Regions from separate parts of the Caloranaerobacter sp. TR13 genome, predicted to be linked through region 2. Evidence: riboswitches for the same ligand, from Rfam matches in the RefSeq annotation. Region 2 holds a riboswitch; the other holds the start of a gene.

Region 1 (4,717 bases), on a different contig from region 2:
AATCATAAATACTTTCATTTTCGAAATCGATCATTGATAAATCTAAATCTTCTGGTACTAAAATAATCTCAGCACCTTCTATATTGGATAATATATTTCCTTGTTGATCAATTACATTCCCTTTAATATGAATATCCATCTTAAGTTCAGTAACCTTTTCATCTAAAATATGACCTACTTTATCTTCAATATTTTTTACTACAAGTAAGTTGCCATTAAAATTACTTTCTATAAAATACAACTTAACTTCATAATAAGAATCAGTATTCTCATCACCAAATAATTTAATCATATCTGGATATACTCCAGTTGATATATCATCTTTTTTAAGCTCAAAGTTGTACTCTGATATAGAACTTCCCCTAACCATATCATCAAAATTTACTTTTACTGTATAATACTTAGTACCATCTATTATTTCTTCTCCATTAAACCATGTATTAGGATTTGGAGGACTATTATCTACTCTTGCTTCCCAAAGCTGTTCAGATTTTTCTGGTATTCCATCATCATTCTTATCATATACAAGTTTAACTAAGATTTCTTGATTGTTTATTTCTTTATCACTAAAATCTATAAATAATTCACTATTTTCAGCCTCATAAGAAAATCTAACTATTTCTTCATTACTATTCGGGTCTTCATTTGTAATAGTTTCTCTATACCCTAGTTTTGCAATGGTAGTAGGTGTTTCTGTATCTTTAGTCAATAATTCAATATATAATTTGTCTTTATAACCTGTAAAATTTTCTAATGCAACATCAACAATTGGATTTTCTTGAATATCATAAGTTAATTTATGTGCGTTTATCCAATAGTCAGTTGATTGCCAGTAAAATACAACTTCAGTATTTTCATTATATTTTAAAGTTATTTTATTTCTTTCTCTCTTATCTACAGGAATAGCTGTTAATTCATCATCAGTTTTCCCTTCTAATGTTTCACCTAATTCAATATATTCATCAGTATTATTCTTATCAGAAAAATGACCATATAGTTTATAGAATCTATACTTTGGATCATATTCTTCATGGAAAACCACTTTAAAATCTACAGGTTGTCCAATCTCATTATTATTTTCATCTACTATTACCGAACTGCCTTCAATCGCTATTTGTTCTGAATCAACAACATTAAACAATTCAACTTCTATAGTATCATTATCATAATACTCATCTTTTGCTATATTAAATTCCGGTGGTTCTGGTATCCAATAGAATTTTATACTTTTATTTAGATAGTTAAGTTCTATCTCATTTTTCTTTGCTGCATATACAGGTATTGCAGTCCTTGCATTTTCTGACTTATTGATAAAATCTTCATCAAGTCTAGAATATTCTTCGCCATTTCTAGAATCAACAAAGTGCCCAAAAAGTTCAAAATCTGGTGTATAAACATCTTGCCCATATACATTTTCTATTACACTTTTAAACTCAACTTTAAATTCAGTGGCTAGTTCTTCAATAGGTTGTTCAAATTCATCTAAAGGAATAGATTTGCCATAAACAACTGTAGTTACTGTCTCATTAGAACCTTCGCCATTATATTCAGTATTTAGCAGTTGAATATGTAAATCGTCTCCAAAACCCATATACTGTGCATCTGCATTGTTAATAATAAATTCTGGTTCATTTACTTCTATGCTGTATGCTACACCTAAATTAAAAGTAAACAGATTAAATAAAAGTGCTAAAACCATTAATACTGAAGTTGTTTTTTTAGATGCATACTTAAGCATCTTTCTCAAATTTTCCACCTCCTAATCTAAAAAAAATTAAAAAAACCTAGTACAAACGTACTAGGCAAACTAACCATAAGAATATCATAAACTTACTTAACCATGAAAACAATTTCATGGGCAGCCTGGCAACCATAGGATATTAATCCTTTAGGCCCATAGCTTTGCGTCCTAACCTTTCGGTTAGTTTGCCAAAATATTCATTTTAGGATATCTCCTTTAACTCTTGCAAAATATTTATCGACATAATTTAACATTTTTTTAACCTAAAAGTAAAAATTTTATCAAAATCTAAACAAAAAAGGATGCAAAACTGCATCCTTTAAGCCTTAGCTTTTTCTTTTTCTTTTCCTTTAGCTGGCACTACGTAAGCTAGATAATATACAACAGGAACAATAATAGCTCCGCCAACAATATTACCTAAAGTAACAGGAATTAAGTTCTTGATCCAAATTTGTCCCCAAGTAACTTGAGCTCCTAAAAATTTACCTAAAGAAATAAAATACATGTTAGCTACACTATGCTCATATCCTGATAAAACAAATAGCATTATTGGGAACCAACAAGCAAATATTTTAGATATTACATCAGTAGCTCCTGTTGCTAACCAAACAGCTAATACAACTAACATATTACATAAAATTGCTCTAAAGAAAGCTTGGCTAAATGTCAAACCAACTTTTCCAGTAGCAATCTTCACAGCTAGTTGAGTTGCTGGAGCATCTACTTTATAAAAACCAGATTTAACTACAACTACAGCTAATAATATTGATCCAATAAAGTTTCCTAAATAAACAAAAAACCAGTTTTTCAACATTTGATTTAATTTAATTCTTTTATCCATTAAAGCTAATGTCATAAGATTGTTGCCTGTGAACAATTCAGCCCCTGCTATTACAACTAACATAAGTCCTACAGGGAATACTGCAGCCCCCATAAATTTCATAAGTCCAACATCAATATTTTTTAATGTTTGCATAACTGTAATATCAGCCTGTGCACCAAAACCTATAAAAATACCTGCAAAAATACCTAATAAAATCATTTGTAAAGTTGGTAAATTAGCCTTTTTTATACCAGCATTAATAGTAGCTTGTGCTATTTCTGGTGGTGTCAATATTCTCTTTTGCATTTTATTACTCCTTTCTATTCATTATCATTTATTATAACTTCTAATTCACCACTATTTGGGTCAATTAGAAAACCATGAACCTTAACATCCTTAGGTATAAACGGCGAACTTTTTATTTTTTTAACTACCTTGATTACGTTTTCCTTTTCATCTTCTATTATACCTGTCCAATTTGCAAAATCAACCGAATCTATAGCTTCTCTAGGAATTCCTCTTTCTAACATCTTTCTTTTTATATCCTCTAAACTCTGCTTCACCATACCACAATCCTTATGGCCTACTACAAAAACTTCCTTTAACCCCATCATAATCGTTCCTAAAGAAATACTTCTTATGACATCATCACAATTATCCCTAATACTGTTACCAGCATTTTTAAGAACCTTTACTTCTCCTCTTTTAAAGCCCATTGCTTCTTCAACTAATCCAACTAATCTTGTGTCCATACATGTAAAAATAAGTACTTCTTTCTGCGCATGTGAACTTATTGGTTTATCTTGTCCTCTTTCTCTTTTTGCTCTAACATATTTTTTATTATCCTCAAGTATCTTTTCTAAAATTTGCATGATACCCTCCGTTTGTTTATTTTTTAACAATCTCACGAATCTAATTATACTAAATATCTTTCTAATAATCAATTATTTTTTTAGTTTATTAATAATGAAACTTTAATATAGAACTTCAATTGCATCTCCTACCTTTATCTTGCCGCCTTTTAGAACTTTTGTAAATATACCTTCTTTAGGCATTACACATTGTCCAACTTCTTTTGTTATAGCACAACCCGAATGACACTCCTTGCCAATCTGGGTTACTTCTTGTATCGTTTCTCCAATTTTCAACTTAGTCCCTACAGGTAATTCATAAAGTTTTATTCCTTCAGTAGTAATATTTTCAGCAAACTTTCCACTACACAGCCCTTTTATTCCTATTTTTTTCATCTTTTCAATGCTCTCCACCCCAAGCAAGCTAACTTGTCTGTGCCATTTTCCTGCATGAGCATCTCCAACTAACCCAAAGTTTTCTTTAAAAATACCTTCAGGTATAGGCGTTTTTATTACACCTTTCTTCTCGCTTATATTTATAGCTACTACTTTTCCTATACTTTTCATAACAATCACTCCTCAATTTTAATACCTACTATAATCCCCAGACTTACCGCCAGTTTTCTTTACAAGCATAATATCACTAATCACCATATCCTTATCTACTGCTTTGCACATATCATATATAGTAAGTGCTGCTATAGAAACTGCCATAAGAGCTTCCATTTCGACACCTGTTTTTCCAATAGTCTTGACTTCTGACTCAATTTCAATTGCATTATCTAGAATATTAAATCTTATATCAGCTCCAGTAATGAATATATTATGACACATGGGTATCATATCACTCGTTCTTTTCGCTCCCATTATACCGCCAATCTGTGCAACTGAAAGTACATTACCTTTTTTTATAAGACCTTCTTTTATTAAATTGATAGTTTCTTTTTTCATACTAATCTTACCTTTAGCAATTGCTGTTCGTTTAGTATCATCCTTACTGCTTATTTCTACCATATGTGCTAAACCTTTATCATTAAAATGTGTAAATTCCATATTAACCTCCTATTTGAACCATATTCTTATTTATACAAGTACCATCTTCTAAATTATGTGATAGGGGTTTATTTTTTACTTTTTCACATATTATGTCTCTTAAGTTCTTACCTTGCCTTAAAGGAGTTTTTAGATCAATTTCTTCATTTGAATGTAAACAAAGCTTTAATTTGCCCTGAGATGTAACTCTTACTTTATTGCATGAATCACAAAATTTACAAGAAATCGGATTAATAAAACCAATTCTAC
Region 2 (4,717 bases):
AGTAGTAAAAAGTAAATCTAATATACTTAGAAATAGGAATTTTATGCTGCTTATAATCGGCAAAATAGTTTCTAATGTCGGAAATTCTCTGCATAATGCAGCTGTTGCTTGGTATATTATGAGTTTAGTTGGTGAAAAAAGTGCTGGATTTTTTATGGGCATATTTGGAATGTGTTCATTAATACCTTTTATAATTTTTGGACCTATTTCAGGTGTGTTTGTTGATAAAGTAGATAGGAAAAAAATTATAGTAGGGACAGATTTTATTCGTGGAGGGCTTATTTTATTATTAGCTTTATTATCTTATTTCAATGTGCTAAATATATGGATTTTATTTGGAATAACAGCAATAAGTGCTTTTTTCGCAACTTTTTTTAATCCAGCAGTAAGTGCAACAATTCCTAATATAGTAGAAGAAAAAGATTTACACAAGGCTAATTCATTAGATGGTATGAGCTTACAGTTGTCTTGGATTGTAGGTGTAGCCATATCAGGATTTTTATATTATTGGATAGGTATCTTTGGAATATTTATTGTAAATGGAATTTCATTTATTATATCTGGAATATCTGAAACATTTATAAATATTCCACCTATTAAAAGAGATATGAATAATATTAATAAAAATGAATGGAGCTTTTGGAAAGATTTTAAAGAAGGGATAGTATTTTTAAAGGGGCAGAAAGCTATAGTTGTGCTACTAGGATTTGCATTAATAATTAATTTTCTATTTAATCCCATTTTTCAGATAGTATTTCCTAAAACAATAAAGTTTACATTAAATCTAACGGCTAAGGAAAATGGCATTTTGAGTTCTGCATTCCCAATTGGAGCAATAATAGGGATGTTTATATTATCGATATTGCCATCTAGAGAAAAATATTATATGTTCATGATAAATGGTATTATAGCAGATGGTTTGATTATGATGCTGTTTGGTATTCCATTGATATTTTTCAAGTTTTCATTCATTTCATCTTTTGGCGTTTATGCAATATTTTTATTTTTAATTTTAATACTAGGAATTGTTAATGCTTTGGTTAATGTGCCTATTAATACGACATTTCAAAAAATAGTACCTGATGAATTTAGAGGCAGATTTTTTGGAATATTGAATACATTAAGTCAGGGGATAGTACCATTAGGGTTAGCTGCACTTGGGTATATTTCAGATAAATTAGCTTCTTCAACTATATTTATTATTTCAGGGATTATAGTTTCATTATTGGGAATATTTATGTTCTTCATACCAGAGCTAAAGGAGTTCTAAGCATAGATAAAATGTGTTTATAAATTATAAAAATGGGTAAAAAAATTATATAAAAAGAAGGAATTTGTAAAAAAACATCGAAACTGATATAAAATAATTATTTGAGTTTTTAGTGGTACAAAAATTGTAAACGATTACACATTGATAAAGGCAAACCTATCGAAAGGTGGGGACGCAAAGCTATGGACCTAAGGTATTATTTACTATGGTTGCCAGGCTGCCAATTTGTAGAAAACACCTACTGTTTTTGTCTTTATCAGTAGGTGTTTTTCATTTACATACACAGGGAGGAGTTGGTCATATGATAAGGTTAATTAAAGTTGATAGTCAGCTCTTGACAGAAGAATATTTGCATGGAGGGATTAGTAGAATTGCTAAATTATTAGATTACGATGTAGCAAAATTAATTGCATTTGATGAAAGTAGTACTTATGCTACATTTGAGAGGGTTTTTATTAGAAAAGGCATAGATTATAATGTAAGTTATAAAGACTCTAAACGTTTAATAAAGCACTTCTCCAACTGTGTTTTCGCGCTATTAATAAAGACTAAACAAATTGTTTTTCTAAGTAAAAATGAAGATGACAAAGCTGATTATTTACCTTTAATTGAAGAAATGGAAAACGAAATTTATATACCGTTATTTTCTGGAAATAGTAAGTCTAGAGAAGTAACAGGTTGTCTATATTTAGGAAGTACAGATAAAACTAAAGTAGTTGATGGTAGTACATTTTTAGATAAAGATATATCTAGAGAATTATCAATTATACAAAATCTATATCAGTTAGAATATATCAAAATATCTAGAAAAAAAAGAATGCTAAATGTAATATATATGATGTCTCAAATAATAAGGGAAAGAGAACCTTATATGGTAACTCATCCATATAATGTGGCACAATGGTCACTAGCTATAGGAAAAGAACTAGGATTTAATGAAAAACGATTAGAAACATTATATCTATCAGCAGTATTACATGATTTAGGTAAAATTTATATAAGTGCAGACATATTAAATAAACCAACAAAATTAACTAATGAGGAATATGAAAAGGTAAAGAAACATTCCATATATAGCTATAGAATTATAAAAAATATGTTTGATTATACAGAAAGTTTTAATGAAATAGCGATTTTTACAAAGCATCATCATGAAAGGTATGACGGTACAGGTTATCCAGATGGATTAAAGGGAGAAGAAATACCTTTGGAAAGCAGGATAATAAGTGTTGCAGATGCAGTAGATGCCATGATGTCAAATAGGACATATAAAAAAGCTAAATCGATAAATCTTGTTATAAATGAGCTTATTAAAAATAAAGGTAAGCAATTCGATCCTAATATCACAAAAATTATGATTGAAATATTGATGAAATCTAAAGCTATAAATGAGCAAATATTATCGGAACCTATTATATGGGGAACATTGTTAATTACAACATCAGAAAAAGAATACTTTGTTGAAGGTACATTAGTTAGAAATGAAGATAAGTATAAATTCATGACTGAAACATTTGACTTTGATAACGATGTAGAAAAATCAAAGATTACAGATATTAGATTGTATTTAGAAAAAAATCAAAATGTAAATGAATATGATGTAAAAATCGAAAAATTTTACAAAAACGAACTTTATATTTCAGAAATTAAAGCAGAGCTTACTGGAGAATCATTTAGTATGCTATGGGATTTAGAAGGATTGTTAATAGATAATACGAAGAAAATCTACAATATAAATATAACTAGAATTGGTGGAAACTTTATGTCATTCTATATTGATGATTCTGAAATAAACAATAATGAAGAAGATAAAATATTAAAAGTAATAATCCGTTTTGAAGATGACTACAACATAGTAGTTTCTGGTAAAATAAACAAATCATATTGTGTAGGTGCCAAAAAATACTATGATTTTAGTTTTATAAATATATCAGACTCAGTAAGAGATAATATTTTTAGGCAGCTATTTAAAAAACAAATAGAAACTAGAAAATCAATAGTTTACTCATTGGCAAATTCTAATTAACGAAACTGTATTTATCAATCATCTCTATATTAATATAGTGCATGTGATTGCCAAAATTTACAATAGGAATATAGTACTAATTTAATTTGTATAAGGTAGCAAGTCAAGCATATATTGTCTTGCTACTTATTTTTGTGTCAATTAGAGGATTTCTATAAACAGTTGTCGAATTAATATTAACTATTGCCAATTTTTAATTAATAAGCAGTAAGGGAAGGTGGATAAATGAGTGATATTAATGTTTTTAAGAAAGTGCTTTTCAAATTAATATCCAAGAAATCAGCTAGGATTACTTTGGTATTTACTATGTTATTAGGTTTTTTAGCTAATTTTGCACTAATATTTTTATTTAAAGTTTCTAATGTATTTATAATATCAGCTGTTAATCTTATTACACTACTAGTACCAGTGTATATAGTGGTAGATGCTTCGCTTATATCTTGCCATAAGGATATTGTAAATTATTTAAATCAAATAACAGAAGGTAATTATAAATTAAGAATACCAGTATTTGGCGATGATGAAGTTGGTAGGACTATAAAAGCTATAAATAATTTGAGTTTAAACTATAGAGATATGTTTGAAAAAATAATTGCTGTTTCAATTAAGACTTCAGAATTAACTAAAAAGTTAAGAGAATTTATGGATATTAATGATGAAAAAGTGTATGAGATATCAAATGCTATACAAAAAGTAGTTAAATATAATAATGAATATGCAGAAAATGTTGGCAATTCAATAATCAAACTAGATGATATAGGAAATTATATAGAAGAGATTGAACATATAGTAGATGAAGCTAATAATTCATCTATAAAGTCTAGAGATGTATCAGAAAAAGGAGAGACTACAATCCAGCAGACTTTTGATAAATTTTATGAAGTACAAAGTACTGTGGAAAATTTATTTAGCATAATAAAAGAGCTAGGAGATAAGTCAAAATTAATAATAGAAATAGTAAATTCTATTAATGATATAGCCAAAAGGACAAATTTATTGGCATTAAATGCAGCTATTGAAAGTGCTAGAGCAGGAGAAGCAGGAAAAGGTTTTGCAGTTGTTGCTGAGGAAATTAGAAGTTTATCTGAAGACACTACAAAATCACTTAAAGAGATAGAAGGCATTGTAATGGAAATATTCGATAATATAAACAGTGCTATATCAACTACAGAAGAGAATAGAAGAGTTACTAAAGAGGCACTTGAAAAAGCCAAAGACTCTAAGAAAGTATTTGATGAGATAAAGTCTAATTCTCATGTTACAGAAGAAAAGGTAAAAGCTTCTTTCAATATATTGAGTGATCTTAAGGAGAACATTTCATACATAATTGAAAATATAGATTCTATATCTCAAAGAACAAATGATACAGTAGCTTGTACAAATGAGTCTTTTAATGCTATGAAATTATTAGAAGATAACAT

The links. A riboswitch is a leader RNA that binds a small molecule or an ion and turns the genes downstream of it on or off. The one in region 2 is predicted to bind cyclic di-GMP.
Region 1: another riboswitch for cyclic di-GMP. It lies ahead of TR13x_RS08615 (hypothetical protein); the one in region 2 lies ahead of TR13x_RS03485 (HD-GYP domain-containing protein).

Annotation. Positions count from the first base shown of each region.
Region 1 covers NZ_JXLL01000013.1:13,013-17,729, reverse strand. Annotated here, with positions in the region: gene TR13x_RS08615 (hypothetical protein) at 1-1,747, opposite strand, end outside; cyclic di-GMP riboswitch class I at 1,855-1,941, opposite strand; gene TR13x_RS08610 (formate/nitrite transporter family protein) at 2,061-2,870, opposite strand; gene TR13x_RS08605 (carbonic anhydrase) at 2,885-3,436, opposite strand; gene TR13x_RS08600 (MOSC domain-containing protein) at 3,539-3,982, opposite strand; gene moaC (cyclic pyranopterin monophosphate synthase MoaC) at 4,001-4,468, opposite strand; gene moaA (GTP 3',8-cyclase MoaA) at 4,470-4,717, opposite strand, start outside.
Region 2 covers NZ_JXLL01000002.1:59,582-64,298, forward strand. Annotated here, with positions in the region: gene TR13x_RS03480 (MFS transporter) at 1-1,270, shown strand, start outside; cyclic di-GMP riboswitch class I at 1,410-1,495, shown strand; gene TR13x_RS03485 (HD-GYP domain-containing protein) at 1,572-3,296, shown strand; gene TR13x_RS03490 (methyl-accepting chemotaxis protein) at 3,522-4,717, shown strand, end outside.